Regions from separate parts of the Streptomyces sp. WAC03905 genome, predicted to be linked through region 1. Evidence: riboswitches for the same ligand, from Rfam matches in the RefSeq annotation. Region 1 holds a riboswitch; each other region holds the start of a gene.

Region 1 (7,783 bases):
TGGCCGACGCGAAGCCCGGTCCGGCAGCGTCACGACGGCCTGATGCCCACGGCAGTGCAGGCCAGAAGCCTTCTCATCCGAGGCAGTGGATTTTCCTCTAGATCTCCGACCCGACGCCTCCCGGTGTACAGTGCAGACCGCCCTTGACCTGCAGAAAGCGGGCAGGGAGCCGTCTTCTAGGAGCTCAAATTGCTGCGCACCATGATCAAGTCCTACATCTGACATCTGGACGTTTCCGCAGGTCAGCGGCGTGATGACGAGCTCTTGGTCAGCAAATGGTCAGCATCAGCCCCTGGGGCTGACCACGGAGGCACACCCGGCGGCGGTCGCGCATGTTGCTGGCGCATGGCGTGCCGATGCGTCGTGACCACGGACTTTGTCGCGTGGAACCCGACGTCGTTGGGGTCGCGCCCGGCCGTCCTTGCCGGTGACACGGGTGCAGTCATCCACCGGACGGCGAAGCGGCGACAGCCTCGTCTCCTTCGTTCAAGCGAAGCGATCGCTATTCCGGCAGCGGTTCGACCTCAGAGTTTCTAGCGTCGGCAGCAGTGTTTCGCTGTGCGAGAGGACTCGAACGTGACCGACCCTGCCGCAGGTGTGCGACCGCCGCCGAAGCGCGCCGGCTTCCCGGCCGGGCAAAGCGGCGCACGGCCGTCCTGCGCGAGTACGAGGAATTCAATTCCGAGCGACGCAGGGGGATTCCTCCCGTGCTGTGGCCGTTCTTCGCGCCGGACCCGGACCGGTACTACCGATGGCGGGTCCAGCTGGATTGCGCTTGCAACAAGGAGCTGATTTCGCCGGACGACCGCACCCCGCCGAGCGAGAGGCAGTGGCGCGGCCTTGGGGACGGTGAAGCATTGCCGCAGGGACAGGTGTACTGCCGGCACGATGATTCCGTCGATGCCCCCTACCGCGACATCATTGAGTGGGGAGCCCGACGGGAGGTGAGGCCAGCACGCCAGCCCGGCGGGCCGCCGCATTTCGGGCCTGAATCTCACGCGGATTGCTCCCCGCCACCGTGGTGCCGGTCTTCGGCGGCGCTGCGCATGTGGGCGGCGACGACCTTGCCAAGCCGCCGGTACACCGACATCGGCTCGATGAAGCCCCGCTCCTCGCACACCTCCGCGCACGAGAGCCCGCGAAGAGGCACGGGCAACCGTCGGTCGCTGAGGAGTTGTTCGAGCAGGACGGCCCCGCCGGCCACTCCGAGGTCATGCTTCGTGAGATCCAGTGGCTGGCCGAAGCCTGCGAGCCCTACGTACCGGTTGGGCATGCTGGCCTCCGCTCTTCACGCGACCACGCAGGGTCGCTGCTCTGATCCGGCCCATTCCCCCGGTGCAATGCGATGGTCCGAACTCCGATCGTGACAGGAACCACTGACAGCCACGCCGCCCGGACGCGAGGCAGGCTTTGCCTGAGCTGGCTCGACCCGCCGTCAGCAGCCGGCTGCAACAGCCCGCGTTTCATGCCGGCCCCGACGGATGAGCGTTGACGACTCCGAACGGCACGTGGACGCTCGGGGTGGCCGGTGCCGTGCCGTTCAGGTGGGAGACCTGGTCGTCGAAGAAGATGTGCGGGTCGAGGGCGCTCATCACGGCGGCCTTGTCGATGCCGCCGAGGAAGAAGGCGTCGTTGACGCGCAGGCCCCACTGCTTCAGGCTCCGCACGGCACGTTCGTGTGCGGGGGCGTCCCGGGCGGTGACCAGGGACACCCGGAGACGGGGCTGGTAGGCGGGATCCTTGTGGCGCTCCTCCTCTTCGCGACGCTGGATGCGGTTGATGCCGGCAAGGAATTCTTTCAAGGGTCCGGGGTCGTGAGGGGTGGTCACATTGAGGACCTCGTACGCGCGGAACCCCTCGATGCCGACCGTGCGGAAGACCTGCTCGGAGGAATCCCCGGCCAGTACGCCGTCGAAGTCGAAGGCGATGCGGAGTTCCTGGTCGGCTTCGTCATCGACCCGCTCCGTCGCGAGTACGTGTCCCGCCGGCATTCCGTCGGTCACCGCTTCCCGAACATCGGATCCGTTGGCCGAGAGGAACAAGGACATGTTCAAGGCGGGCATGAAGCGGTGTGACGGCCGGCCCTGCTGGAAGACGGCCCGACTGATGTGCAGGCCGTGCGCCGCGATGGAGCGCATGACGCGGAGTCCGGTATCCGGGTCGTTGCGCGACAGGATGATGACCTCGACCAGTGGATCGGAGGGATCCGCGAGGTCGTTGAGCGACAGCAGGCGCCGGACGAAGGGGAAGGCCACTCCCTTGGTCAGGATGTCGTCCACATGGTCTTCTTGGTAGGACCGGTACGCGTCCTCGCCCTGTTCCCGGAAGACCGTGTCGCAGTCGGTGAGGTCGAAGAGGGCGCTCGAGGCGATCCCGATGACGAGGCGGTCGGACAGGTCGTACTTCATCTCGCCCCCTGCTGGCACACGTGCAACATTGAGAGGGTTATCGCCTGTTTGAATATGCCGAAAACATGTGCGATCTCTGCTCGGTGACCAGCTGCGCTCCGGGCGGCTGTGTCTCGTTCGCTCGTCCGAATAATGGACGGCGGTCGTCGCCCAGCGGGCGCACGGCCTAGGCTGGCCGGGCAGCTGGTTCGCCCCGTCCGCCAGGCGGGATGCGTCGTAAGAGGGAACCCGGTGGGAATCCGGGACTGCCCCGCAGCGGTGAGCGGGAACGACCGCCGTCATACGCACTGGGACCGTGAGGTCCTGGGAAGCGACGGCCAGTAGGTGCCGGCCCAGTGGCCTGCGTGCCCGCGAGTCCGAAGACCTGCCCGTTGCCCGCACGCGGACGATTCCGTGTGCGGACATCCCGGTGACCTCGTGGGCGGGTCGGCGTACAGAGCGAGAACGGCCGGCCGTAGGGGTCGGGGCCGTCCGCTTCCGGTACCCCTTCGTGCCTGACGTGTCCCATCGGGATCTCAGGGATTCATCTCGCGAAGGAGATCTCCGTGACCACCCAGTCTGCAGCAGCGGCAGCAGGTGCCACCGTCCACGGCTACCCCCGTCAGGGCGGGAACCGTGAACTGAAGAAGGCGATCGAGGGCTACTGGAAGGGCCGCGTCACCGCCGACGCCCTCCACGCCACCGCTGCCGGCCTGCGCCGTACCGCCTGGCAGCAACTCGCCGCGGCCGGCCTCACCGAAGTACCCACCGGGGACTTCTCGTACTACGACCACGTCCTGGACACCACCGTCATGGTCGGCGCGGTCCCCGCACGCCACCGGGCCGCGGTCGCCGCCGACCCACTGGACGGCTACTTCGCGATGGCCCGGGGCACACAGGACGTGCCGCCGCTGGAGATGACCAAGTGGTTCGACACCAACTACCACTACCTGGTCCCCGAGCTGGGGCCGGACACCGTCTTCACCGCCGACCCCGCGAAGCAGGTCGCCGAGCTCGGAGAGGCCCTCGCCCTCGGTCACACCGCCCGTCCCGTCCTGGTCGGTCCTGTCACCTACCTGCTGCTGGCCAAGCCTGCACCCGGCGTGGCGGCGGACTTCCAGCCGTTGACCCTGCTCGACCGGCTCCTGCCCGTATATGCCCAGGTCCTGGCAGCCCTGCGTGCCGCCGGCGCCGAGTGGGTGCAGCTGGACGAGCCCGCCCTGGTGCAGGACCGCACCCCGGCCGATCTCAACGCGGCCGCCCGCGCCTACCGTGACCTGGGCGCACTCACCGACCGGCCCAAGCTGCTCGTCGCCTCCTACTTCGACCGGCTCGGGGAGGCCCTGCCCGTCCTGGCGAAGGCGCCCGTCGAAGGCCTCGCCCTCGACTTCACCGGCCCGGCCGCCGCTCAGCTCGACGACCTCGCGGCCGTGGGCGGACTGCCCGGCAAGCGCCTGGTCGCCGGGGTCGTGGACGGCCGCAACATCTGGGTCAACGACCTGGAGAGGTCCCTGACCACCCTCGGGACCCTGCTCGGCCTGGCCGACAGGGTGGACGTGGCAGCCTCGTGCTCCCTGCTGCACGTCCCGCTCGACGCCGCCGCGGAACGGGACGTCGACCCGCAGATCGTGCGCTGGCTCGCCTTCGCCCGGCAGAAGGCCGCCGAGATCGCGACCCTCGCGAAGGGCCTCAGGTCCGGCACCGCGGCGGTGGCCGGTGAGCTCTCCGCCAACCGGGCCGCCCTCGCCTCCCGGACAGCCTCCCCCATCACGCACGACCCGGCCGTCCGCGCCCGTACCGCGGCCGTCACCGACGCCGACGGCCGCCGCGCCCAGCCCTACGGCGAGCGCGCCGCCGCCCAGCGGGCCCATCTGGGTCTGCCCCTGCTGCCGACCACCACGATCGGTTCGTTCCCGCAGACCGACGAACTGCGCGCGGCCCGTGCCGACCTGCGGGCCGGACGGATCGACCCGGCCGGGTACGAGGCCCGCATCAAGGGCGAGATCGAGGAGGTGATCTCCTTCCAGGAGAAGACCGGTCTGGACGTCCTGGTGCACGGCGAGCCCGAACGCAACGACATGGTCCAGTACTTCGCGGAGCAGCTGACCGGCTACCTCGCCACGCAGCACGGTTGGGTCCAGTCCTACGGCACCCGCTACGTCCGCCCGCCGGTGCTGGCCGGGGACGTCTCCCGGCCCGATCCGATGACCGTCCGCTGGACCTCGTACGCGCAGTCCCTGACGGCCAAGCCGGTCAAGGGCATGCTGACCGGGCCGGTCACCATGCTCGCCTGGTCCTTCGTGCGGGACGACCAGCCGCTGGGCGACACCGCCCGCCAGGTCGCGCTCGCCCTGCGGGACGAGGTGAACGACCTGGAGGCGGCCGGGACGTCGGTGATCCAGGTCGACGAGCCGGCTCTCCGTGAGACCCTGCCGCTGCGCGCCGCCGGCCACGCCGACTACCTGGCCTGGGCCACCGAGGCGTTCCGCCTGACGACCTCCGGGGTCCGGCCGGATACCCAGATCCACACCCACATGTGCTACGCCGAGTTCGGCGACATCGTGCAGGCCATCGACGACCTCGACGCGGACGTCATCAGCCTGGAGGCCGCCCGCTCGCACATGCAGGTCGCTCGGGAACTGGCCGCCCACGGCTACCCCCGCGAGGCCGGGCCGGGCGTGTGGGACATCCACTCCCCGCGCGTCCCCAGTTCTGAGGAAGCGGCCGCTCTGCTGCGGACGGGCCTGGAGGCCATTCCGGCCGAGCGGCTGTGGGTCAACCCCGACTGCGGGCTGAAGACCCGTGGCTGGCCCGAGACCCGTGCGTCCCTGGAGAACCTGGTGGTCGCTGCCCGTGAGGTCCGCGCCGGCCTTGCCCGCGACCACGCCTGACCTGCACGAACAGAGCCCTGGCGTCCCGGTTGTCCGGGGCGCCAGGGCTCTGAAGGTGGCTTCGGTGCGAGGATCAGCCGAGGGCGAGACCGGCTGCGGGGCCGTAGCTTCCCTACCGGCGCGGTCAGCGCGGTGGGCCAGGAGCCGCTGGGCGAGGACGCCGAAGACGACGGCGAACACGACCCACATCACGACCTGGACGGTCACCGATGCGACCCGGAACTCCCACAGCAGGGCCGGGGGGAACTCGGGCTTGACGGCGTCCGTGTTGTCCGGGAGTACCTGTCAGGCCAGCGCCGCGGCGGCGACGAAAGCGGCGCCCGCCGTCAGCGTCGCGTTCCAGTTGCCCAGCCGCGGGGCCAGCCGGCGGCCCGCGATGAGCGCGCCGACGCCGGGCAGGACGCTGAGCAGGATTATCAGGAAGAACAGCGTGGTGCGCTGCCCGATGGTGTCGGGATTCCCGACGGCCGGCGGGTTGGCCGGGTACTTCAGGAACGGCACGAAGTAGACCGTGGTGAAGGCGCCGGCTGCCGTGAGCGCGGCCGTGGCCCGCGGGCTGAAGCCGCCGACGCGGCCCAGGACGAAGGAGAACGCGAGGGAGGCGATGCCGCCCAGGGCGACGCCGCAGACCAGGACACCGGTGGCGAGGCCGTCGGTGGACTGGACGGGGCGGCTGACGAGTCTGACTTGCCGCGGCCGCCACCCCGGATGGGGAGTGTCGTCGCAGCACACAGTGGCGCGACCATGCCGGATTCACACCGGGCTTCCGTCTCGCCGTCGCTGCTATGTGCAGATGTCGGCGTGACGCTACAGTCCGCGACCTTGCTGGTCCAAGCGGATGAGTCCCTGATCACACGTGGTGCCCGGGACGCGAGACGGCATGGGCCTGTTCCTCCCGGCGGGGCAGGCGGCCCGGGGCGGTGGGTGTGCCGCCCCGGGTCACCCGGTGTGCTCAGCCGTGGGTGAAGTGCGGCGGGCGCTTGTCCACGAAGGCGGACATGCCCTCCTTCTGGTCGGCGGTCGCGAACACCGCGTGGAAGAGGCGGCGTTCGAAGCGGACGCCTTCGGTGAGGGTGGTCTCGAAGGCGCGGTTGACGGCCTCCTTGGCCATCATCGCGACCGGCTTGGACATCTCGGCGACGGTCGTGGCCACGGCGAGGGCTTCGGCGAGCAGCTCGTCGGCGGGGACGATCCGGGAGACCAGCCCGGCGCGCTCGGCCTCGGCGGCGTCCATGGTGCGGCCGGTCAGGCACAGCTCCATGGCCTTGGCCTTGCCGACGGCGCGGGTGAGGCGCTGGGAGCCGCCGATGCCGGGGATGACACCGAGTTTGATCTCGGGCTGACCGAACTTCGCGGTGTCGGCGGCAAGAAGGATGTCGCAGAGCATGGCCAGCTCGCATCCGCCGCCCAAGGCGTACCCGGAGACCGCGGCGAGGGTGGGTGTACGGACCTGGCCGAGCCGGTCCCACGCGGTGAACCAGTCGCTGAGGTACATGTCCATGTAGCTTTGCGGGCGCATCTCCTTGATGTCCGCCCCGGCCGCGAACGCCTTCGCCGAGCCGGTGAGGACGATGCAGCCGACGTCAGGGTCCCGGTCGAGTGCCTCCGTGGCGGCCACGACCTCGGTCATGACCTGGAGGTTGAGGGCGTTGAGCGCCTGGGGCCGGTTGAGGGTCAGGACGGCGACGCGTCCCTTGCGCTCGAGGAGGATGGTCTCGTACGTGGTCATGTGGTGGTTCCGTTCTGGTTCGGTCCGGCCGGTCGGAGGGTGCGGACGATTGCCGAGAAGTCGAGCTCCGCGCCGTCGCCCGCGGCGAACGCCGCGTAGAGCTCGGCAGCCTTGAGGCCCAGGGGCGCGTCCACCCCGCCAGCCCGCAGGGCGTTGGCGGCGAGGCCGAGGTCCTTGGCCATGAGCGGGGCCGCGAAGCCGGGGCGGTACTCGCGGTTGGCGGGGCTGGCCGGAACGGGGCCGGGGACCGGGCAGTTGACGGTCAGGGCCCAGCACTGGCCCGATGCCGTGGAAGCGACGTCGTAGAGGGCCTGGTGGTCCAGGCCCAGGCTCTCGGCGAGGACGAAGGCCTCGCTGACCCCGATCATCGAGACGGCGAGGATCATGTTGTTGCAGATCTTCGCCGCCTGGCCGGCGCCTGCCGTGCCGCAGTGCACGGCCTTCTTGCCCATGGCGTCGAGCAGCGGCTCGGCGGCGGCGAACTCCTCGGGTCCGCCGCCCGCCATGAAGGTGAGCGTGGCCGCCTCAGCACCCACCACCCCGCCGGACACCGGGGCGTCCAGTGCCCGGTGACCGGCCGCGGCGGCGGCCTCGTGGGCGGCCCGGGCGTCGGAGACGTCGATGGTGGAGCAGTCGACGAACAGGGTGCCGGGCCGGGCTGCGGCCAGGACGCCTAGCTCGCGGTAGAGGGCGAGGACGTGGTGGCCGGCCGGCAGCATGGTGATCACCACCTCGGCGTCCGCTACGGCTCCGACTGCGGACGGAGCGGGTTCGAC
Region 2 (7,783 bases), 340 kb from region 1:
CGGTCGCTGCACAGCCATGCGGCCGCCTCCGCGATCTCCTCGGGCGAGGCCAGCCGGCCGGCCGGGGTGTGAGCTACGGCGTCCTGCTCCGCGATGACCCCGGCTCGCATGGCGGCGTCGAGCAGGGGTGTGCGTACCGCCCCGGGGCAGATGGCGTTGACGCGAACACCGTGGTGGGCGTATTCAAGGGCGGCCTGCCTGGTCAGGCCCACCAGACCGTGTTTGGCGGCGAAGTAGGCGGACTGCGGCGTCGCGCCGAGCCCTACCAGGCCGGCGATGGACGCGGTGTTGACGATCACGCCGCCCTCCTGCCGGAGCATCTGGCCGATCTCGTGCTTGAGGCAGAGCCACGCGCCGGTGAGGTTGACCCGCAGCACGTGATCCCAGTTCTCCCGGGTCGACTCGTGCAGCGGAGCCGTCGCTCCGTCGACACCTGCGTTGTTGAAGGCGCAGTCGAGTCGCCCGAAGGCCCTGACCGTCGCCCGGACCAGCGCGGCCACCTCTTCCTCGGAAGTGATGTCGGTACGGACGAACATCGCGTCGCCACCGCCCTTCACCACCTCCTCGGCCACTCGCCGGCCGCCCTCGGTGTTGACGTCGGCGAGGACCAGTCGGGCGCCGTGCGCACTGAAGACGCGAGCGGCGGCGGCTCCGATCCCGCCCGCCGCACCCGTGATGAGCACGGCTTTCCCCTCCAGCATCGGCTTCATCGCGGACTCCTCGTGGTCGGGTGCGGCGACTGCGGACGCCGCGCTTCGACCCGCATGCGCAGGTTCCGCGGGTAGAGGCTGGCGCTTCTGGCGGGCGTGACAGGTGGTCCGGGTGCGTGCCGCAACGTCCAGCGCGAAGCGATGTCGGCCACGGTCAGGGTGACCTCGGCGATGGCGAACGCGTCGCCGATGCACTTGCGGCTGCCGCTGCTGAACGGGATGAACGCCTGCCGGTCGGGCCGTGGGCGCGTGGGGAGCCAGCGGTCGGGGTCGAACCGTTCCGGGGCTTCGAACCGGTCGGCGCGGCGGTGGAGGATGTAGGGGCTGTAGACGACGGTGGTACCGCGGGCGATGGGGTGTCCGCCCAGGTGGGTGTCGGCCGTGGCGGTGCGGGTCAAGAGCCAGCCCGGCGGGTAGAGCCGAAGTGTTTCCGTGACGATCCGGCCGGTCAGCCCGAGCCGGGGCAGGTCGGTGTGGCGGGGGCGGCCGCCGCCGAGGACCGTGTCGACTTCGGCGTGCAGCTCGCGTTCGACGTCGGGGTGGGCGGCGATCAGGTGCAGCGCCCAGGCCAGTGCGGAGGCGGTGGTCTCGATGCCGGCCAGCAGGAACATCAGCGTGTTGGCGACGACCTCGGACGCGGAAAGGCCTTCGTCCGCCGTCACGGAGGTGCCTTCGCCGGCCGACACCAGCGCGGCCAGCAGGTCCCCGGCGCGACCGGGATCGGTCCGGCGCCGGGCGAGCAGCGACTCCACGACGGTGTGCAGCCGGGCGTTCGCACGCCGGTAGCGGCGGTTGGCGGGAGTCGGCAGGCGCAGCAGCGGACGCGGGGTCAGCAGGCGCCGGTACACGCTGTCGACGACGGTGGTGACGTCCCGGCGGAGCGCCTCGTGGTCGGCCCGCCCCGGCAGAGCGCTGGAGAACATCGAGGCGAGCAGGACCCTGGTGGTGAGGCCGGTCATCTCGGCGTACACGTCCAGGACCTGCCCCGGCTGCCAGGCCGCGGTCACGTCCGCCGTGTGCTCCGCCATCCGGTCGGCGTAGCCGGGGATGCGCTCATGACGGAACGCCGGCTGGGCCAGCCTCCGCTGGCGCCGGTGCTGGTCGTGCGGGCACAGTCCCAGGCCGTCGCCGATCACCTCCCGCAGCCGCTCGATGAGTTCGCCGCCCTTGTCGAAGGTCTTGTCGTCCATCAGGACGTGGTGCGTCGTGGCCGGATCGCACACCACCACCGCCCGGATCGGCCCCAACCGGATCTCGACGACGTCACCGCACGCGGGGAGCGCGGCGAGGAACGCCAGCGGACTGCGCACCAGCGGGATGACGTGGCCGAGGAGCGGCAGCCGCCCGGGCGCCTGCGGAAGGGGCGGGAGCATCGGGGCTGCGGGGGAAGCGTACGGGTGGTCGGGCGGCGGTTCCGGCGCGGTGCCCAAGGCTCGACCTCCAGGAAGGGCTCACTCGATCGTGATGGCACGCCTCGTCGACGAGGCCCCGCCGGATCCCGAGGGCGGTCGATTCGGAGAAGTGCGTTACGCGTTGGGAATTCCCGAAGAACGCAGAGCTGGTTCGCCCGGACATGGTGGCCAGCGGCCTCCACTCCCGTCAAGACCCTCCCGGCCGCTGGTCCGGCCCGGCGTGGCCGGCCACGTCAAAGCGCCGAAGACACCGAAGACACCCATGGGTTCACGGCCGGTCGCGGGCCGGCGCCCCTGAGGACTCCGGCCCGCGACCGGTGTCGTCAGGACCCGTCGGTCGCGAGTTCCGTGCGGATCTCCCGGGCGGCGGTGACCAGGTTCTCCAGAGAGGCGCGGGTCTCCGTCCAGCCGCGGGTCTTCAGGCCGCAGTCGGGGTTGACCCACAGGCGCTCGGCCGGGATGGCCTTGAGGCCGGTCCGGAGCAGGTCCGCGGCTTCCTCGGCGGAGGGGACGCGCGGGGAGTGGATGTCCCACACGCCCGGGCCGGCCTCGCGGGGGTAGCCGTGGGCGGCGAGTTCGCGCGCCACCTGCATGTGGGATCGGGTGGCCTCCAGGCTGATGACGTCCGCGTCGAGGTCGTCGATGGCCTGGACGATGTCGCCGAACTCGGCGTAGCACATGTGGGTGTGGATCTGGGTGTCCGGACAGACCCCGCTGGTGGTGAGCCGGAAGGACTCCGTGGCCCAGGCCAGGTATGCGGCGTGGTCGGCGGCCCGCAGCGGGAGCGTCTCGCGCAGGGCGGGCTCGTCGACCTGGATCACCGGGGTACCGGCGGCCTCCAGGTCGTTCACCTCGTCGCGCAGCGCGAGCGCGACCTGGCGGGCGGTCTCGCCGAGCGGCTGGTCGTCGCGTACGAAGGACCAGGCGAGCATGGTGACCGGACCGGTCAGCATGCCCTTCACCGGCTTCGAGGTCAGGGACCGGGCGTACGAGGTCCAGCGCACGGTCATCGGTTCGGGGCGGGAGATGTCCCCCGCCAGTACCGGCGGGCGGACGTAGCGGGTGCCGTAGGACTGGACCCAGCCGTGCTGTGTGGCGAGGTACCCGGTGAGCTGCTCGGCGAAGTACTGCACCATGTCGTTGCGCTCGGGCTCGCCGTGCACCAGGACGTCGATGCCGGTCTTCTCCTGGAAGGAGATCACCTCTTCGATCTCGTCCTTGATGCGTGCCTCGTAGCCGGCCGTGTCGATGCGGCCGGCGCGCAGGTCGGCGCGGGCCACGCGCAGCTCGTCGGTCTGCGGGAACGATCCGATGGTGGTCGTGGGCAGCAGCGGCAGGCCCAGGTGTGCCCGCTGGGCGGCGGACCGCTCGGGGTAGGGCTGCGAGCGCCGTCCGTCGGCGTCCGTGATGGCCGCGGCGCGGGCCCGGACCGCGGGGTCGTGGGTGAGGGCCGAACTGGCGCGGGAGGCCAGGTCGGCGCGGTTCGCGGCGAGTTCCGCGGCGATGGCGTCCGTGCCCCGGGCCAGACCGCGGGCCAGGGTGGCGATCTCGGCCGTCTTCTGGCGGGCGAAGGCGAGCCAACGCCGGATCTGCGGGTCGATGTCCCGCTCGGCGGCGGCGTCCAGGGGAACGTGCAGCAGGGAGCACGACGCGGCGACGTCCAGCTGGTCGGCGAGACCGAGGAGGGTACCGAGGGTGGTCAGGGACTTCTGGTGGTCGTTGATCCAGATGTTGCGTCCGTTGACCACACCGGCCACCAGGCGCTTGCCGGGGAGCCCGCCGACGGCGGCGAGGTCGTCCAGGTTCGCCGCGCCGGCCTCGGTGAAGTCGAGGGCCAGGCCCTCTACAGGTGAGGCGGCCAGGACCTGGAGGGCCTGGCCGAGGCGGCCGAAGTAGGAGGCGACCAGCAGCTTGGGCCGGTCGGTCAGCGCGCCGAGGTCGCGGTAGGCGCGGGCGGCGGCGTTCAGATCGGCCGGAGTGCGGTCCTGGACCAGGGCGGGCTCGTCCAGCTGCACCCACTCGGCGCCGGCCGCCCGCAGGGCGGCGAGGACCTCGGCGTACACGGGGAGCAGCCGGTCCAGGAGCGTCAGCGGCTCGAAGTCGGCGGCCACGCCAGGAGCGGGCTTGGCCAGCAGCAGGTAGGTGATCGGGCCGACCAGGACCGGTCGTGCGGTGTGCCCGAGGGCGAGGGCTTCACGGAGTTCCGCGACCTGCTTGGCGGGGTCCGCGGTGAAGACGGTGTCGGGTCCGAGCTCGGGGACGAGGTAGTGGTAGTTGGTGTCGAACCACTTGGTCATCTCCAGCGGTGCCACGTCCTGGGTGCCGCGCGCCATGGCGAAGTAGCCGTCGAGTGCGTCGGCCGCGACCGCGGCCCGGTGGCGGGCGGGGACGGCGCCGACCATGACGCTGGCGTCCAGCACGTGGTCGTAGTACGAGAAGTCACCGGTCGGTACGTCGTGGAGGCCGGCGGCGGCGAGCTGCTGCCAGTTGGAACGGCGCAATGCGGCTGCGGTCTCCCGGAGGGCGTCGGCGGTGACGCGGCCCTTCCAGTAGCCCTCGACGGCCTTCTTCAGTTCGCGGTTCTGGCCCTGGCGGGGGTAGCCGTACACGGTGGCTCGTGCTGCCGCGGCTGCGGGCTTCGCTGTCACGGAACTCTCCTTCGCGAGATGTGTCCAGGAACATCCCGGCGACGGGACGCGGACGCGAAGGGAACGACGGAGCGGGCGGACCACGCCGCGGGGACGATGCCGCAGCTGCCGCTCGCTGTGTACGCCGACCCGCCCACGAGGTCACCGGGATGTCCGCACGCGGAATCGTCCGCACGCGGGCAACGGGCAGGTCTTCGGACTCGCGGGCACGCCTGCCGGTCTCCCGGCGGGCACCTACTGGCCGTCGCTTCCCAGGACCGTTGTCCGGTCCCAGTGCGTATGACGGCGGTCGTTCCCGCTCACCGCTGCGGGGCAGTCCCGGATTCCCACCGGGTTCCCTCTTACGACGCATCCCGCCTGGCGGACGGGGCGAACCAGCTGCACCGGCCACCCTAGGCGGATTTTCCGAAGCGCGAGCAGAACCGTCCACATTGCGGACCACATGATGGACAGAGGGACGTGGGCCGGGCAACGAACAGAGCCCTGCCGCTCCGGATTTCGGGGGCGGCAGGGCTCTGCAGGTGGTGCTGTGCGCGGATCAGCCGAGGGCGGGCACCTGCTGCCGGGCCGTCACTTCCGCGTCCTCGGTCCGCGTGGCGAGGAGTTTCTGGGCGAGGGCGCCGAAGACGATGGCGAACACCGTCCACAGGACGAGTTGGACGGCCAGGGAGGCGATCCGGAACTCCCACAGCAGGGCGGCGGGGAAACCGGGCTGGACGGCGTCGCTGTTGTCCGGCAGGAACACGAACGCCAGGGCGGTGGCGACGACGAAGGCGCCGGCCGCGGTGAGTGTCGCGTTCCAGTTGCCCAGGCGGGGTGCCAGTCGTCGCCCGAGGATGATCGCGCCGACGCCGAGCAGCACGCTCAGCAGGATCATCAGGAAGAACAGGGTGGTGCGTTGTCCGATCGTGTCCGGGTTGCCGACCGCCGGCGGGGTGGCCGGGTACTTGAGGAACGGTACGAGGTAGACGAGGGCGAACGCGCCCGCGCCGGTGAGCGCGGCCGTGGCCCGCGGGCTGAACCCGCCGACGCGGCCGAGGGCGAAGGAGAACGCCAGGGAGGCGATGCCGCCCAGCGCGACCCCGTAGACCAGGACGCCGGTGGCCAGGCCGGCCGTCGACTGGACCGGCCGGCTGACGAGTTCTTCCTCCTCCTCGGCGGCCGCGTCCGGCGCGGCCGCGCCGCCGTGACCGGCGTGACCGGCCGCGGGAGCCGCTTCCCCGGCGGCCGCGGCCTCCTCGACGGCGATGGAACCGCGGACCGGGGGCTCACCGACCACATAGGCGACGGCGAAGGCGAAGAGTCCGGCGATCAGGCCCGCGAGCATGCCGCGGACCAGGAGACCTCTGACAGTGGAGGCGTACATGTGCGCGGCCTCTCAGTGGCAGGGGAAGCCGAGCAGGTGGCGGCCGTCGTGCACCCACTCGTGCACGCCCTCGCCGGCGAACACGGCGGTGGCACCCTGCTCGGCACCGACGAAGTACAGGGCCACGAGCATCAGCAGGCCGACGAAGACCGCCCAGGGCAGTACGGCCTTGACGGGCAGCGGAGCCGACGGGGCGAGGGCGGGGGTGGATACGGCAGCGGAAGCGACGGCCTCGGCCATGATGGAACCTCCTCGGGGAACAACGCGTCCCATACGGTGGTGCAGGACGACGGTCCTCGGGTCTGACTCGCCGCGACGCCCCCCGGGAGGAGCCGCCGCAGCACACAGTGGCGCGACCATGCCGGATTCACACCGGACTTCCGTCTCGCCGTCGTCGCTATGTCTTTATGTCGCGTTGACGCTACCGCGTGGCGGGCCCCCGGCCAAGACCGTGAGTCCCTGATCACAGCGGGTGCCAGGGCGCGCAGTTCGGCCGCCGCACACCCACCGAAAACCCGGCGGCCCTCCCCGTGCCCAGTACCCGGTCCGGGGAAGGCTGGATCTGCCGGCCCCGGACGCGGGGGCGGGCTCAGCTGTGGGTGAAGTGCGGCGGGCGCTTGTCCACGAACGCGGACATGCCCTCCTTCTGGTCGGCTGTCGCGAACACCGCGTGGAACAGGCGGCGTTCGAAGCGGACGCCTTCGGCGAGGGTGGTCTCGAAGGCGCGGTTCACGGCGTCCTTGGCCATCATCGCGACCGGCTTGGACATCTCGGCGACGGTCGTGGCCACCGCGAGGGCCTCGGCGAGCAGTTCGCCGGCCGGCACGATACGGGAAACAAGCCCGGCTCGCTCGGCCTCGGCGGCATCCATGGTTCGCCCGGTGAGGCACAGTTCCATGGCTTTGGCCTTGCCGACGGCGCGGGTCAGGCGCTGGGAGCCGCCGATGCCCGGGATGACGCCGAGCTTGATCTCGGGCTGACCGAACTCGGCGGTGTCGGCGGCGAGCAGGATGTCGCAGAGCATCGCCAGCTCGCAGCCGCCGCCGAGGGCGTATCCGCAGACCGCTGCGAGGGTGGGGGTGCGTACCTGGCTCAGGCGGTCCCAGGCGCTGAACCAGTCCGAGAGGTACATGTCCATGTAGCTCTGCGGACGCATCTCCTTGATGTCGGCTCCCGCGGCGAAGGCCTTGGCGGAGCCGGTGAGGACGATGCAGCCGACGTCCGGGTCCCGGTCCAGCTCTTCCGTGGCGGCCACGACCTCGGTCATGACCTGGAGGTTGAGGGCGTTGAGGGCTTCGGGCCGGTTGAGGGTGAGGACGGCGACGCGGCCCTTGCGTTCCAGGAGGATGGTCTCGTAGGCGGTCATGCGGGGTTTCCGTTCTGCGGTCGGAGGGTGCGGACGATCGCCGAGAAGTCGAGCTCCGCGCCCTCGGCGGCGGCGAACGCCACGTACATTTCGGCGGCCTTGAGGCCCAGCGGCGCTTCCACACCGCCGGAGCGCAGTGCGTTCGCGGCGAGGCCGAGGTCCTTGGCCATCAGTGGGGCGGCGAAGCCGGGGCTGTAGTCGCGGTTGGCGGGGCTGGCCGGGACCGGTCCGGGGACCGGGCAGTTGACGGTGAGGGCCCAGCACTGGCCGGAGGCGGTGGA
Region 3 (7,783 bases), 710 kb from region 1:
CACCTGGGGGTCGTCGTAGGTCCAGAGGGTGGAGCCGTCGAAGAGCCAGGCGTGTCCGTTGCGCCGGTCGCGGTGGACCTGGTACGCGCCGGAGTCCGCCAGCTTCTTCAGCGCCCTGTAGTCCTCGTACCCGGCGGCCCAGGTGGCGGGGGCCGGCCCGGTGGCGGGCTGGCCCATGCCGTCGCCGCCGCCGCTGACGCCGGTCCAGCCCTGCCCGTAGAACGGCATGCCCATCACGAGTTTGTGCGCGGGCGCCCCGCGTCGCTGCCAGGCCTCCACGGTGCCCTGGACGCTGAAGTCGCCCCGGGCGTACAGCGCGGACTGCTGCGCGGTCCTCGGCTCGCCCGAGACGTGGAAGTCGTAGCCCTGGAGGTTGACGAAGTCCAGGTCGCGCATGATGCGGCGGACGTCGAAGCCCGCGTCGATCTTGGCGGGGGCGGTCGGGACGAAGGCCGTCAGCTCGTACTTCGTGCCCCGCTTCTGGCTGCGCGCGTACGCGTCGAGCTGGCTGCGGAACTCCTTGACCAGTTCGGTGAAGTTGCGCTTGTCCTCGGGGCGGTAGGTGGTGTCGGTGTCGCCCGCGGAACCGGGCCACTCCCAGTCGAGGTCGATCCCGTCGAAGACGCCGGCGGCGGCTCCGGCCCCGCCCCGGGTCCCGTCCTGGGGGAGGTTGCCCTTGATGTACAGGTCGATGCAGGACGCGACGAATGCCTTGCGGGAGGCAGGGGTGAGCGCGGCGTCGGAGAAGTGCGTGGACCAGCTCCAGCCGCCCAGCGAGATCAGCACCTTGAGGCCGGGGTGCTTCGCCTTGAGCTCGCGCAGCTGGTTGAAGTTGCCGGCGAGGGGCTGGTCCCAGGTGTCGGCGACCCCGTCGACGGAGTTCGCGGCGTCGAGCGGACGGGCGTAGTCGGCCCAGGCGTCGGCCTCGCCGGGCACGTTCCCGGTGAAGCACTTGCCGTCCGCGCTGACGTTGCCGAAGGCGTAGTTGATGTGGGTGAGTCTGCCGGCGGAGCCGTTCGCGTCGAGGTCCTGGACCTGGAAGTCCCTTCCGTAGACGCCCCATTGGGTGAAGTAGCCGACCTTCTTGTACGAGCGGCCGGCTCCTCCGTGGGCGGACGCGTCCCCGTCGGCGGGGGCGAAAGCGGTCAGGAGGGAGAGGGAACAGGCGGCTACGGCCAGTCTGCCGAGCATGCTGCGGCGCATGGGCTTCCTTTGCGGATGCGAGGAGTGGGCGTGAGCGCGTGCGGCGGTGCATGCCGGAAACTATTGGTCTGGACCAGAGCGGTCAAGGGGGTGGCCGAAACCGGTCGCTCCCGAGCGGCGAGGGGGCCCGATGCCCTCGGGGACCGCCCGCGGCGGCTTCCTCCCGACCCCCTTGATCGAACTGCGGCCGCAGCGCCTCGGTAGTGTGTGCGAGTGACGCTCACCGACGACCGACAGTTCCCCGCCGCGCTCGCGGCCGCCATGGCGGCGCCTTTCGACTACGCGGAGGGCGACGGCGTCGACTTCGAGCCCTTCGAGGCCTTCCTGTCCGCCGAGGACACCACGGACTGGTTCCGGGCCTGGACCGGCAACAACGAGCTGGACGGCGGCGTCTTCCGCGTCTTCGGCCAGGACGGCACGGGCGGGTACGCGGCGTTCTGGCTCGTCCGGCCGGGGCTGGCGGTGGCGGACCAGCCGGTGGTGTTCCTCGGGTCCGAGGGGGAGACGGCCGTCGTGTCCCGCGATCTGGGCGACTTCCTGTGGCTGCTGGCCGACGGCTGCGGACCGTACGAGGCGGCCGCGCCGTACGGCGCCGCCTGGACCTCGCGCCCGGACGAGGCGCTGACGGCCGTGGCCGAGCGGTTCGCTCCCGACGCGCGCCGCACGGCGGGCGCCGTGATCGAGCTGGCGGCCGAGGAGTTCCCCGATTTCGACGACACCATCCTGGAGCTCTGCCGCTGACGCCGCGGGGCGGCCAATTCGCTGGAACCCCGGCGCGCTTGCGCACCTGGACCGAGTGAGGCCCGGTCCTGCCGTCCGACCGGGAAGCCCCGCACGCCGGCCGGCCGGCGTGCGTGCCTAAAGTTCGTGCTGTATGCAGCCAGTTGGGGAGCCCCAGGAGGACACCGACCATGCAGCCCCGTACGGCGACCGCCGCCGACATACCCGAACTGATCCGGCTCAGGGCCGCCGCGCTCGACGCCCTCGGCGTCGACCCCGGACCGGCCGACGCGCCGTGGCGGGCCATCGCCCGCGGCTGGTTCGCCGAACGGGTCGCGGGGGACCGGTCCGACTGCACCTGTCTGGTCGTCGGCGGCGGGCCCGGTGAGCCGCTGCTGGCCGCGGGCATGGCCTGGGTGACGTACCACCTGCCCGGGCCGCGGTGGCCGGACGGGCGGCGCGGCTACATCGACGGCATGGTCACGGAGGCGGCGGCCCGCGGGCAGGGCCATGCGGGACGGATCGTCGCCGGGCTGGTCGAGTGGCTGAACGGACTCGGCGTCCACTACGTCCAACTGCACGCCAGCTCCGCGGGCGAGCCCGTGTACCGTGCCGCGGGCTTCGTCCCCGCCCGGTACCCCGGGATGGACCTGATCACGACGTAGGTCGTGCCCGCCGGCCGCGCGGCCCGTCGGGCATCACCGGCGTCCCGGGCCGGTCGTTCCGGCGGTGGGCCGAGGAGGACGCGCACCTGGTCCGCTGAAGCCACGGGGACCCCCGCCGAATCCGGCCCCCACCCCACCCCACGTGGGCGTTCTGGCAGACTGGGCGCGTAACCAGGCGGTGCAGGACAGGAAACCGGTGCGATTCCGGTGCGGTCCCGCCACTGTGACCGGTCTCCCCACGCGGGAGACCGGGAGTCAGACACTGACGCACCGCCCCTGCTCCTTCACGTCGACCAGGGGACGCGGATCCCCCGGAGAGGCCCCGCCATGTCGCGTTCCCGCGCCGCCCTGCGCGCGTTCACCCCCCTCGCGCTCCTCATATCCCTGACCGGCTGCGCCGGTTCACCCGGGGCCGGCCCGGACAGTGCCACCGGCGACCCCGCCGCCGCGCCCGGTTTCCCGTACACCGTCACCAACTGCGGTGTGAGCAGCACCTACCAGGCTCCGCCGCGGCGCGCCGTCACCATGAACCAGCACTCCACCGAACTGCTGCTCGCCCTCGGCCTGGGGGACCGCATCACCGGCACCGCCTACCTCGACGACGCCGTACTGCCCGCCTACCGGCCCGCCTACGACAAGATCAAGGTGCTGGCCGAGGAATACCCCTCCAAGGAGGTCCTCCTCGGAGCCGACCCCGACTTCGTCTACGGCGGCTACGCCAGCGCCTTCGACAAGGCACAGGGCCGCGACCGCGAGGGACTCGCCCGCACCGGCATCAACTCCCGCCTCAACGTGGAGTACTGCACCGAAGGGGCCGTCGGCCTCGACCAGCTCCGGACCGAGATCACCGAGGTCGCCCGGACCTTCGGCGTGCCCGACCGCGGAACGGAGCTCATCGCGGACGAGCAGCGCCGCATCGACGCCGTGACCGCACGGGTCAAGGACCGCCCCCGGCCGACCGTCTTCGCCTACGACTCCGGCGAGGCATCCGCCTCCACCTCCGGCGGCAACGGCATAGGCAACGAGATCATCTCCCTGTCCGGCGGCACGAACGTCTTCGCCGACCTCAAAGACACCTTCGGCGACGTCGCCTGGGAGAAGGTCATCGAGCGCAAGCCCGAGGTCGTCCTCATCTACGACTACGGCGGCACCACCGTCGAGGCCAAGAAGCAGCGACTCCTGAACGACCCGGCCCTCGCCGAGGTGCCCGCCGTCAAGAACCGGCGGTTCGTCGTGCTGCCGCTCTCCTCCGTCGTCCTCGGCGTCCGGGTGGCGGACGCCGTGGAGGCGCTGGGCGGCCAGCTCCACCCGAACGCCGCGTGAGGCAGCGCACCGGGGCGGTCCTCGCGGTACTCACCGCCGCGCTCGCCGCGTCGGCCCTCGCCGGCCTGGCGCTGGGCCCCGTACGGATCGCCCCCGACCGGGTGCTCGACATCGTCCTCGGCGGTCTCGCCGGGGACCGGCCCACCGGAGCCTTCGCCTCCATCGTGTGGGACGTGCGCATGCCGCGGATCCTGCTCGGCGCCGTCGTAGGAGCGGGGCTCGCCGTGGCGGGCACCGTGCTCCAGGCCCTCGTACGCAACCAGCTCGCGGACCCCTTCCTGCTCGGGGCCTCCTCCGGCGCCTCCGCCGGAGCCGTCCTCGTGATCGTCTTCGGCTCGGCCGCCGCCGGATTCGGCATGGGCGTACCGCTGGCCGCGTTCGCCGGCTCCATGGCAGCGCTCGTCGCCGTCTACGCCATGGCACGGCGCGGCGGCACCATGACCACCGGCCGGCTGATCCTGGCCGGCGTGGCCGTCCAGTACATCCTGTCCGCCCTCACCAGCCTCGTCCTCGTCCTCGCCGCGCACCCCGACCAGATCCGCTCCGTGCTCTTCTGGACCCTCGGCGGACTCGGCGGGGCGCGCTGGGAGGAACTGGCCCTGCCCGCCGCAGCGCTGATCGTCGGAGGGGCACTGCTCCTCACCCTCGCCCGGCCGCTCGACCTGCTCCTCGCCGGGGAGGAGGGCGCGCACACCCTGGGCCTGGACACCGGACGCTTCCGCGCCGCGGTGTTCGTCCTGACCTCACTGGTCATCGGCGTGCTCGTCGCCTGCAGCGGGGCGATCGGCTTCGTCGGGCTGATGGTCCCGCACGCCGCCAGGATGGCCGTGGGCGCCGGCCACCGGGCACTGCTGCCGGTCGCCGCGCTCGGCGGTGCGGTGTTCCTGGTCCTGGCCGACCTGGTCGCCCGTACCGCCGCCGCCCCCGAGGAGATACCGGTGGGCGTGGTCACCGCCCTCGTCGGCGGGCCCTGCTTCCTCTGGATGCTGCGCCGCTCCACCCGCACCGAAGGAGTGACCGGATGACCGCGACGACCGAACCGTCCGGGTCGACCGGGCCGATCGCGCCGCCCGCGACGGCCGGCGCCTCCCGGCCGGTGGGACTCGCCGTCGAAGGCCTGAGCCACGAGACCGACGGACACACCCTCCTCCACGGGATCGACCTCACCGCCCGGCCCGGCGAGACGGTGGGGGTGGTCGGCCCCAACGGCAGCGGCAAGACCACCCTGCTGCGCTGCGTCTACGGCACCCTGCGGGCGACCGCCGGCCGGGTGCTGCTGGACGGCGCGGACGCGGACGCGCTCACCGTCAAGGAACGGGCGCGGCGCGTTGCGGTGGTGCCGCAGGACGCCACCGGCACCTTCGGGCTGACCGTCCGAGAGGTCGTCGCCATGGGGCGCAGCCCGCACAAGCGCTTCTGGCAGCAGGACGGTCCGGACGACGTACGGCGCGTCACGGGAGCCCTGGAGACCGTGGGCGCCGGCCCCTTCGCGGACCGCCGCTTCGACGAACTGTCCGGCGGCGAACGGCAACGCGTCCTGGTGGCCCGCGCCCTCGTCCAGGACCCGGGGCTGCTCGCCCTCGACGAGCCGACCAACCATCTGGACATCCGCTACCAGCTGGAGGTCCTCGGCCTGGTCCGGGCACTGCCCGCGACCAGCCTGCTCGTCCTGCACGACCTCAACCTCGCCGCCGCCTTCTGCGACCGGCTGTACGTCCTGTCGGGCGGCCGCGTCGTCGCCTCGGGGCCGCCGCGTGCGGTGCTCACCGAAGAACTGCTGGCCGAGGTCTACGGAGTGCGCGCCCGGGTCGGGATCCACCCCGACACGGGCGCGCCCAACGTCGTCTACCTGCCCGCCGTCACGGGTTCCTGATACCCGTAGGGGCGCGTGATGATCTCCATCCCGTGCCCCGCCGGGTCCGTGAAGTACACGCCGCGACCCCCGTCGTTGTGGTTGATCTCGCCGGGGATCCTGCCGTGCGGGTCGGCGAAGTACGGGACCCCCGCGGCGCGGATCCGCTCGAACGCGACGTCGAACTCTTCTTCGGAGAGGAGGAAGGCGTAGTGCTGAGGGGTGATGGACGAGGCCGGGATGGTGGCGAAGTCCAGGGTGACGCCGTTGGCGGTCTCGACGGGGACGAACGGCCCCCACTCGGGCCCGACCTCCAGGCCGAGGACGTGCGCCAGGAATGCGGCGGACTCCCGGTTGTCACGGGCGTGGACGATCGTGTGGTTCAGCTGTACGGACATGGGTGAATGCCTCCGGAAGGCACATCACGGCACCTCCATGCCTCACCCGGTCGGTGACCGGCACGCGATGCCGTGACGCCACCCTAGCGGGTGTCCTGCCGATCAGGAGTGCTGGAAGTCCCGTACACCGCCTTGACGTTGTCCTGCGCCGGGTGCGTGCGGCCGGCCGGGCCCGCCGCGAACACCCGCAGCAGGTTCTCCGTCACCCGGGTGGTCAGCGCCCCGGACCGCGCGTCCAGGCCGTGGTTGCGTCCGCTGCGGCCGTCGCCCGTCGCGTCCAGGGCCTCCACCCACCGCATGGTGCCGGTGGCGAACACGCCCGCCCCGCTCGGCACCGTGTAGTACGCGGTGTCCTGGTGGCTGGGGCGGCCCTCGCACACCACGGGGGAGTGGGCCAGGATCTCGATCGGCCTGGGCGTGGTGAAACCGGTGTTGACCTTGTCGTACTCCACGCCCACGAGGTGTTCGAAGCGGTCGCCCGCCTTCGCGCCGGTGCCCTCGAACAGCCAGTGGCCGGGGTGGGTCACCACGTACGGGGCGTCCACCGGGTAGCCGTCGTAGATCACGCCGAGCAGGGAGCTTCTCCGGGTCGGCGCCGGGCGCCGAACGGAAGTCCACGGTCGCGGGATGGCCCCGCTTGAAGCCCGGGTCCTGGGCGTAGGAGGACTTGTAGCAGACCAGGGTCCGGTCCGGCCCCAGTTCGGAGGCCTCCAGCCGGATGCGGCGGAAGCAGCAGTTGGCGCCCAGGATCGCGATGTTGGTGCCGGCGTCGCGGGCGGCCGTGAAGTGGGCGCGCTGCTCCGGCGACCAGTACTCGTCGTGCCCGAGCGAGAGCACCGCCGCGGCGCCCTCCAGCAGCCGCTTCTCCCGCGCGACGTCCGTGGTGGTCGCGTAGGCGAGGGGTATGCCGAGCCGTTCGGCGAGGGCGATCAGCGGGGCCTCGTACACCAGGAACAGGCCCGCGCCGTCGTCGTAGTCGTACGGCCGGTCGAAGGAGACGGACAGGGAGCGCGAGGCGTAGCCGCCGTTGGGGCCGTCGTAACTGCCGTAGCCGCCCCAGCGGTTGTAGGCCTGCCAGGTGGCGACCGCGTTGACGACGACGGTGCGCCCGGCCGTGGCCGCCGACCGGACGGTGACCGGCACGAAACGCTGGCCGCCCTCGCCGCCCTGCGCGTCGAGGCGCAGCAGGTAGCTGCCCTCCGGCCAGTCCTTCGTCTCCACCGTGGTGGTGCGGGCCCACCGGGTGCGGACCATCCGGGTGTCGGCGTCGACGGTGTGGTCCGGCTGCCGTACGCCCGGCAGGGCCTGCGAGCGCCACACCAGCCGGGCGCGGGCGCCGCCGTACCAGCCCATGCGGTAGGCGGAGACGGTGAACCGGGGCGCGGTCGTCGACACGTACAGTCCGAAGGACTCGCCCGGGAGCACGCTGACCCTGTCGGCGAAGCCCTCGACGGCACGGGCCGGTCCGGCCTTCGTCACCGGCCAGTCGGCATGGCCCGGACGGGCGTTCTCGGCCCGCACGTCGAAACCGTGGCCCGCGGCCGCCGACGGCTTGCCGTCCGGCGCCGGCGTCCCGTTCCGGCCGTCGGCGCCGCGGTCGCCCGCCGCGCCGGCGTCCCCCT
Region 4 (7,783 bases), 330 kb from region 1:
CGTGGCCCTCGGTGCGCAGGAGGACGTGGTCGTCGCGGACTTCAGGGGCTTCGTTGGTCATCGCAGGGTCTCCGTCAGTCCGCGCGCGACGATGACGCGCATGACCTCGTTGGTGCCTTCCAGGATCTGGTGGACCCGCAGGTCGCGGACGATCTTCTCGATGCCGTACTCGCTGAGGTAGCCGTAGCCGCCGTGCAGCTGAAGGGCGGCGTCGGCGACCGCGTACCCGGTGTCGGTGGCGAAGCGTTTGGCCATGGCGCACAGGCGCGGGGCCAGCGGATCCCCGGTGTCGAGGGCTTCGGCGGCCTGCCGGACCAGGGCGCGGGCGGCTGCCAGCTCGGTGGCCATGTCGGCGAGGCGGAATTGCAGGGCCTGGGCGTCCAGCAGGCGGCTGCCGAAGGCCTCGCGGTCGGCCAGGTGGGACAGCGAGCGGTCCAGGGCGCTCTGGGCGCCGCCGAGGGAGCAGGCGGCGATGCCGAGGCGACCGCCGTTGAGGCCGTTCATGGCGATGCGGAAGCCGCCGCCCTCGGCGCCGAGGCGCCGGTCGGCGGGGACGCGGACGCCGTCGAGGATCACCTGGCGGGTGGGTTGCGCGTTCCAGCCCATCTTGCGCTCGTTGGGCCCGAAGGACACCCCCGGGTCCTGGCGCTCGACGACGAAGGCCGAGATCCCGGCCGGGCCGGCGTCACCCGTCCGCGCCATGACCACATAGACGTCCGACGCGCCGGCTCCGGAGATGAACTGCTTCACCCCCGTCAGCACGTAGTGGTCGCCCTGCCGCTCGGCGCGCGTGCGCAGCGCGGCGGCGTCCGACCCGGCGCCCGGTTCGGTCAGGCAGTAACTGCCCAGGGTCGCGGCGGTACAGAGGCCGGGCAGCCAGCGCTCGCGCTGGGAGCGGTCGCCGTAGCGGTCGACCATCCAGGCGACCATGTTGTGGATGGAGAGGTATCCGGCGATGGACGGGCAGCCGGTGGCGAGGGTCTCGAAGACGAGGACGCCGTCGGCGCGGGACAGGCCCGAACCGCCGTTCTCCTCACGGACGTAGACGCCGGCGAGGCCGAGCGCGGCGGCCCGGCGGATGACGTCGACGGGGAAGTGCTTGTCCTGGTCCCAGGCGACGGCGTGCGGGGCGAGCTGCTCCTGGGCGAAGTCGAGGGTGACTTCGGCGAGGGCGAGCTGGTCCTCGGTGAGGGTGGTCGTCACGGCGTTCAGCCCATCGTCGGGATGGTGAAGCTCGCGGCCTCCTTGGCCCCGGAGGGCCAGCGCGAGGTGACGGTCTTGGTGCGGGTGTAGAAGCGGACGGAGTCGGGGCCGTGCTGGTTGAGGTCGCCGAAGCCGGACCGCTTCCAGCCGCCGAAGGTGTGGTAGGCCACGGGGACGGGGATCGGCACGTTGACGCCGACCATGCCGGCGCCCACCCGGCGGGTGAAGTCGCGTGCGGTGTCGCCGTCGCGGGTGAAGATCGCGACGCCGTTGCCGTACGGGTGCTCGGTGGGCAGGCGCAGGGCTTCCTCGTAGTCGGCGGCCCGTACGACGGACAGCACCGGGCCGAAGACCTCCTCGCGGTAGATCCGCATCTGGGGGGTCACGCGGTCGAAGAGGGTGGCTCCGGCGAAGTAGCCGTTCTCGTGTCCGGGCAGGGTGAACCCGCGGCCGTCGACGACGAGTTCGGCGCCCTCGGTGGCTCCGATGCCGACGTAGCGGTTCACCCGGTCCAGGGCGTCGCGGCTGACCAGCGGTCCGAAGTCGGCCCCGGGGTCGTCGGAGCGGCCCACGCGCAGGGTGGCGATCCGCTGCTTCAACCTGGCCACCAGGGCGTTCGCGGTGTCCTCGCCGACGGGGACGGCGACGGCGATGGCCATGCACCGCTCGCCCGCGGAGCCGTAGCCGGCGCCGATGAGGGCCTCCACGGCCTGGTCGAGATCGGCGTCGGGCATGACGATCATGTGGTTCTTGGCGCCGCCGAAGCACTGGGCACGCTTGCCGTGGGCGGCGGCCGTGGCGTAGATGTGCGCGGCGATCGGGGTGGATCCGACGAAGCCGAGGGCCTGTACGCGAGGGTCCTCCAGCAGGGTGTCGACGGCCTCCTTGCCGCCGTTGACCACATTGAGCACACCCGGCGGCAGTCCGGCCTCCAGGAACAGCTCGGCGAGGCGCAGCGGAACCGACGGGTCACGCTCGGAAGGCTTCAGGATGAAGGAATTGCCGCAGGCCAGTGCGGGTGCGGCCTGCCAGAGCGGAATCATGGCAGGGAAGTTGAAGGGGGTGATGCCCGCGACCACGCCCAGCGGCGAGCGCAGTGAGTAGACGTCGATCCCGGTGCCCGCGTTGTCGGTGAACTCGCCCTTCAGCAGGTGCGGGATCCCCGCGGCGAACTCGACCACCTCCAGCCCTCGCTGCAGATCACCGTGGGCGTCGGCGACGGTCTTGCCGTGCTCGGCCGACAACATGCGGGCCAGGTCCTCCCGTTCGCCCTCGACGAGCCGGAGGAAACGCAGCAGGACCCGGGCACGCCGCTGGGGATTCCACTGGCCCCAATCGGCCTGCGCTTCCTCCGCGTTGGCGATCGCCGCCTCGGTGTCGGCGCGACCGGCCAGCGGCACGCGGGCCTGGACGGTTCCGGTGTTCGGGTCGTAGACGTCGGCGAAGAGCCCGGACATGCCGGGGGTGTGCTTTCCGCCGATGAAATGGGTGAGTTCACGGACCATGGATGCCTGCTCTCGTCAGGTTGGATCCGGGGATGGCACGACGGACCGGCGGACGGCACCCGGATGGGGGTGCACCGCTGCGGAAAGCCGTGAGAACTACGAGCGCACGGACGTGGTGCGGGTGCGCTCCGCCGGATCACCAGGGTCGTGGGTACAAACCGGTGCCATGCGTGTCTGCTCCATCCTCGTGGACAACACGGAACATCCGCGGCCGGTATCCTGACTCCCGGATCACCGCGCGCCGCCCGCCTTCCCGACCGACCTCGTCAGTGGCGTGTGAACGGCAGCGCACTCCCCGGTCACAGTGGCGGGACCGTGCCGGTTTTGCACCGGCTTCCCTGCACCGCGGACCTTGTGCCACGAACATATAGTTGGACGTCCTAGTAAGTCCAGACCCACCGCCGCGCGCCCTGAAGTCGGAGCACGCGCATCGTCTGCCGAGCTGCCCGCCGTGCGGGCGGGGGACCCGGTGACCGAGGCGGAGGCGCGCCGGCTGGGCCGGGTCCGGTGCTCACCCGCGGTCGCGGGCGACCGGGTAGGGGATGAAGGTGCTGCTGTTCTCGTCGACCGCGAGAGGGCGGCCGAGGGGCGGAACCGCGCGCTGCGGGCAGTCGAGGCGTTCACAGAGCCGGCAGCCCATCCCGATGGGGGTGGCCGCCGAGGCGTTGTCCAGGTCGAGGCCGTCGGAGTAGACGAGCCGCGGCGCGTGGCGGATCTCGCAGCCGAGGCCGATGGCGAAGGTCTTGCCGGGTTCGCCCCAGCCGCCGCGGTGACGGGTGACGGCGCGGGCGGTCCACAGGTAGCGCTGCCCGTCGGGCATGGCGGCCACCTGGACGTGGATGCGGCCGGGCGCGGCGAAGGCCTCGTACACGTTCCACAGCGGGCAGGTGCCGCCCGCGCGGGAGAAGTGGAATCCGGTGGCGGACTGCCGCTTGGACATGTTCCCGGCGCGGTCGACGCGGACGAAGGAGAAGGGCACCCCGCGCAGCCTGGGGCGTTGGAGGGTGCTGAGGCGGTGGCAGGCGGTCTCGTAGCCGATGCCGAAGTGGTCGGTGAGGCGTTCGATGTCGTAGCGGAACTCCTCGGCCGCGGTGTGGAAGGCACCGTACGGGAGGATCAGTGCGGCCGCGAAGTAGTTCGCGATGCCGATCCGGGCCAGGCCGTGGGCGGGTGAGTCCTGCGGGAAGTCCTCGGCAGCCAGCCGGTCCAGCTCCGCCCCGTACTCCAGCAGGGCGAGCTGGGTGGCCATCCGGAACGCCTGCTGGCCCGGCCGCAGCCGGCCGGACAGGTGCAGGACCCGTGCGTCCGCGTCGAAGTGGTGGAGGCGGTCGGAGTCCGCGGCAAGGCGGAGTCCGTGGTGCTCGGTGAGGCGGCGCGACAGCACCCGGACGACTTCCCCGGGGCGGATGCCGATCTCCCGGGCCAGGGCCTCGGCGGCGAGGTCGGTGTCGTGGAGGTAGTTCTGGCGGCGGTAGAAGAACTCGCGGATCTCCTCGTGCGGCGAACGCGGCGCCGCCGGGCCGCCGTCCCGTCCGTCCGCGGTGTCCGCGAGCCGCTCCGCCAGGAGCTGGCTGCGCCGCCCCAGATCCAGCAGGACGGCGGCCACGGCCGGCATCCGGGTGGCCAGTTCCGCCAGGTCGGAGGGGGAAACCCGGGCCTCGGCGACCTCACTCGCGAGCGCCTCGCGCAGGTCGGCGACGAGGCGGCTTGTATCCCGCTCGGAGAAGAACCCGGGGTCGACTCCGAAGGCCTCGGTCAGCCGGAGCAGCACCGGGACGGTGAGCGGACGGGAGTCGTGCTCCATCTGGTTCAGGTAGCTCGGGGAGATGCCCAGGACCCGGGCGAGCTCCGCCTGGCTCATCCGGCGCTCCTCGCGCAGCCTCCGCAGCCGCGCCCCCGCGTACGTCTTGCTCACCTGGCCTCCTCCGGCCTCGACCGGCTTCAGGTTACGCATGGTGCGGCCGTTCACCCCCTTCGCAACCTTGGCAGAACGGCCGCAGAAGATTCGCAGAAGTTGGCATGCATACCTCATTGATGGCACTGCGTGCCGCTGTCAGAGTCTGTCCTGCGGCCGCCGGACCCCGGCAGTCGAGAGGGACACTCCAGGTACGACGCACGCCCTGACGTCGGCGATCCCGGCAGTCCACGCTCGGCTGACCTGCAACATTGCTCAGTTCCACCCAGGGCCCGGCGGCCGGCACCCCCGATACGCGGCACAGAGTGCCATCAGCTCGCCGCGATGAACGAGCGCGTTGGCAGACCAAACGATTCATGGAGACGGTGACGGTCATGGCAGACACGAACACGACGGCGGCCGCCGAGCAGCTCAAGCAGAAGTGGGCCACGGACCCGCGGTGGGCGGGCATCGAGCGGACCTACACGGCCGAGGACGTGGTGCGGCTCTCGGGCAGCGTCCGCGAGGAGCACACCCTGGCCCGGCGCGGCGCCGAGCGGCTGTGGCGACAGCTCCACGAGCGGGACTACGTCCACGCCCTCGGGGCGCTGACCGGTGGCCAGGCGGTCCAGCAGGTGCGCGCCGGGCTTCAGGCGATCTACCTCTCCGGCTGGCAGGTCGCCGCCGACGCCAACCAGGCCGGGCACACCTACCCCGACCAGAGCCTGTACCCGGTCAACTCGGTCCCGCAGGTGGTGCGCAGGATCAACAACGCGCTGCTGCGAGCCGACCAGATCGCCACCGCCGAGGGCGGCACCGACACGACGGACTGGCTCGCGCCGATCGTCGCGGACGCCGAGGCCGGTTTCGGAGGCCCGCTGAACGCCTTCGAGCTCACCAAGGCGATGATCGCGGCCGGTGCGGCCGGCATCCACTACGAGGACCAGCTCGCCTCCGAGAAGAAGTGCGGCCACCTCGGCGGCAAGGTCCTCGTCCCGACCTCCCAGCACGTCCGCACCCTCAACGCCGCCCGCCTCGCAGCCGACATCGCCGACACCCCGACCCTGATCATCGCCCGTACCGACGCCCTCGCCGCCACCCTCCTGACCAGCGACGTCGACGAGCGCGACGCGGAGTTCTGCACGGGCGAGCGCACCGCCGAGGGCTTCTACCACGTCCGCAACGGCATGGCCCCGGTCATCGCCCGCGGCCTCGCCTACGCCCCGTACGCGGACCTGATCTGGGTGGAGACCGGCACCCCGGACCTGGCGCAGGCCCGCGAGTTCGCCGAGGCGATCCACGCGCGGTACCCGGACCGGATGCTGGCCTACAACTGCTCGCCCTCCTTCAACTGGAAGGCCGCCCTGGACGACGACCAGATCGCCAAGTTCCAGCGCGAGCTCGGGGCCATGGGCTACCGCTTCCAGTTCATCACCCTGGCCGGCTTCCACTCCCTCAACCACGGCATGTTCGACCTGGCCCGCGGCTACGCCGAGCACGGCATGACCGCCTACGTCGACCTCCAGGAGCGCGAGTTCGCCGCCCAGGCCCAGGGGTTCACGGCGGTCAAGCACCAGCGCGAGGTCGGCACCGGCTACTTCGACCTGGTCTCCACCGCGGTCAACCCGGCCTCCTCCACCACCGCGCTCGCCGGCTCCACCGAGGAGGAGCAGTTCCACTAGGAGCCGCTCCTTCCCCCCGTCCGGCCACGCCCGGCCTCCGACCGTCGTCGTCCGAAGGCGCCCGAGGTCTCTGCCTCGGGCGCCGGCTGCCCACCCCCGAGGAGCAGAACCAGATGTCCACGTCCCTGACCGCCGGTGTCCGAGTCCTCGGCACACCGGGTGCACGCCACGACGAGATCCTCACCCCGGCTGCGCTCGCCTTCATCGCCCGCCTCGATGCGGCCTTCGCAGAGCGTCGCCTGGAGATCCTCAAGGAGCGCCGCCGCCGTTCCGGCAACCTGGCCTCGGGGACACCGCTGGACTTCTCCCGCGCCACCTCCGCGGTCCGCGCCGACCCCGACTGGCGGGTGGCGCCGCCCGCGCCCGGACTGACCGACCGCCGGGTGGAGATCACCGGCCCGCCGGACCGCCGGATGGCCGTCAACGCCCTCAACTCCGGTGCCAAGGTCTGGATGGCCGACTTCGAGGACGCCACCGCCCCCAAGTGGAACAACGTCATCGGCGGCCAGCTGACCCTGCTCGACGCCATCGCACGCCGCATCGACTTCACCACGCCCGGGGGCAAGGAGTACCGCCTCGGTACGGACCTCGCCACGATCATGGTCCGCCCGCGCGGCTGGCACCTCCTCGAAGAACACCTCGAGATCGACGGCCGACCCGTCCCCGCCTCCCTGGTCGACTTCGGCCTGTACTTCTTCCACTGCGCGCAGCGCCAGATCGACGCCGGCCACGGCCCGTACTTCTACCTCCCCAAACTGGAGAACCGGTACGAGGCCCGCCTGTGGAACGACGTCTTCGTAATGGCCCAGGACCTCCTGGGGATTTCCCGCGGCACGGTCCGCGCCACCGTCCTGATCGAGACGATCACCGCCGCGTTCGAGATGGAGGAGATCCTCTACGAACTGCGCGAGCACAGCGCCGGGTTGAACGCGGGCCGCTGGGACTACCTGTTCAGCCTCATCAAGACCTTCGGCCACCGTACCGACTTCCAGCTCCCGGACCGGGCCGCCGTCACGATGACCGCCCCGTTCATGCGCGCCTACACCGAACTCCTCGTACGTACCTGTCACAAGCGCGGCGCCCACGCCGTCGGCGGGATGGCCGCCCATGTCCCCGGCAAGGACCCGGCCGCGAACGAAGCGGCACTGGCGAAGGTCCGCCTCGACAAGGAGCGGGAGGCCGAGGACGGCTTCGACGGCTCCTGGGTCGCCCACCCCGGGCTCGTGCCCGTCTGCCGCGGGGTCTTCGACGGCGTTCTCGGGAACCGGCCCCACCAACTGGAGCGCACACGCCAGGACGTCGAGATCACGGCGGCCGATCTGCTCTCGGTACGCCGGATCGCCGCACCCCCCACCCCCGAGGGCGTCCGCTCGAACATCGCCGTGGCCCTGCGCTACTTCGACGCCTGGCTGCGCGGCCACGGCGCCGTCGCCCTGTACGGGCTGATGGAGGACGCGGCGACCGCCGAGATCGCCCGCGTCCAGATCTGGCAGTGGCTC

Evidence for each region. A riboswitch is a leader RNA that binds a small molecule or an ion and turns the genes downstream of it on or off. The one in region 1 is predicted to bind cobalamin.
Region 2: linked by a shared signal. The riboswitch ahead of metE (5-methyltetrahydropteroyltriglutamate--homocysteine S-methyltransferase) and the one ahead of metE (5-methyltetrahydropteroyltriglutamate--homocysteine S-methyltransferase) in region 1 are both predicted to bind cobalamin.
Region 3: linked by a shared signal. The riboswitch ahead of AC2RP6_RS04625 (ABC transporter substrate-binding protein) and the one ahead of metE (5-methyltetrahydropteroyltriglutamate--homocysteine S-methyltransferase) in region 1 are both predicted to bind cobalamin.
Region 4: linked by a shared signal. The riboswitch ahead of AC2RP6_RS06400 (CoA-acylating methylmalonate-semialdehyde dehydrogenase) and the one ahead of metE (5-methyltetrahydropteroyltriglutamate--homocysteine S-methyltransferase) in region 1 are both predicted to bind cobalamin.

Annotation. Positions count from the first base shown of each region.
Region 1 is NZ_JBXYDZ010000003.1:1,089,454-1,097,236, reverse strand. Features, by position in the region: gene AC2RP6_RS07910 (hypothetical protein) at 995-1,273, opposite strand; gene AC2RP6_RS07905 (5'-nucleotidase) at 1,464-2,408, opposite strand; cobalamin riboswitch at 2,576-2,794, shown strand; gene metE (5-methyltetrahydropteroyltriglutamate--homocysteine S-methyltransferase) at 2,954-5,278, shown strand; partial or broken gene AC2RP6_RS07895 (CbtA family protein) at 5,399-6,010, opposite strand; gene AC2RP6_RS07890 (enoyl-CoA hydratase) at 6,231-7,007, opposite strand; gene mmsB (3-hydroxyisobutyrate dehydrogenase) at 7,004-7,783, opposite strand, start outside.
Region 2 is NZ_JBXYDZ010000003.1:747,671-755,453, forward strand. Features, by position in the region: gene AC2RP6_RS06355 (glucose 1-dehydrogenase) at 1-710, opposite strand, end outside; gene AC2RP6_RS06360 (cytochrome P450) at 707-2,140, opposite strand; gene metE (5-methyltetrahydropteroyltriglutamate--homocysteine S-methyltransferase) at 2,446-4,770, opposite strand; cobalamin riboswitch at 4,951-5,151, opposite strand; gene AC2RP6_RS06370 (CbtA family protein) at 5,309-6,136, opposite strand; gene AC2RP6_RS06375 (CbtB domain-containing protein) at 6,149-6,376, opposite strand; gene AC2RP6_RS06380 (enoyl-CoA hydratase) at 6,726-7,502, opposite strand; gene mmsB (3-hydroxyisobutyrate dehydrogenase) at 7,499-7,783, opposite strand, start outside.
Region 3 is NZ_JBXYDZ010000003.1:375,327-383,109, reverse strand. Features, by position in the region: gene AC2RP6_RS04640 (glycoside hydrolase family 18 protein) at 1-1,203, opposite strand, end outside; gene AC2RP6_RS04635 (SMI1/KNR4 family protein) at 1,417-1,944, shown strand; gene AC2RP6_RS04630 (GNAT family N-acetyltransferase) at 2,115-2,588, shown strand; cobalamin riboswitch at 2,737-2,873, shown strand; gene AC2RP6_RS04625 (ABC transporter substrate-binding protein) at 2,916-3,911, shown strand; gene AC2RP6_RS04620 (FecCD family ABC transporter permease) at 3,908-4,936, shown strand; gene AC2RP6_RS04615 (ABC transporter ATP-binding protein) at 4,933-5,784, shown strand; gene AC2RP6_RS04610 (VOC family protein) at 5,757-6,161, opposite strand; partial or broken gene AC2RP6_RS04605 (N,N-dimethylformamidase beta subunit family domain-containing protein) at 6,245-7,514, opposite strand.
Region 4 is NZ_JBXYDZ010000003.1:757,096-764,878, forward strand. Features, by position in the region: gene AC2RP6_RS06390 (enoyl-CoA hydratase/isomerase family protein) at 1-61, opposite strand, end outside; gene AC2RP6_RS06395 (acyl-CoA dehydrogenase family protein) at 58-1,212, opposite strand; gene AC2RP6_RS06400 (CoA-acylating methylmalonate-semialdehyde dehydrogenase) at 1,209-2,708, opposite strand; cobalamin riboswitch at 2,901-3,085, opposite strand; gene AC2RP6_RS06405 (short-chain fatty acyl-CoA regulator family protein) at 3,220-4,623, opposite strand; gene aceA (isocitrate lyase) at 4,998-6,284, shown strand; gene aceB (malate synthase A) at 6,398-7,783, shown strand, end outside.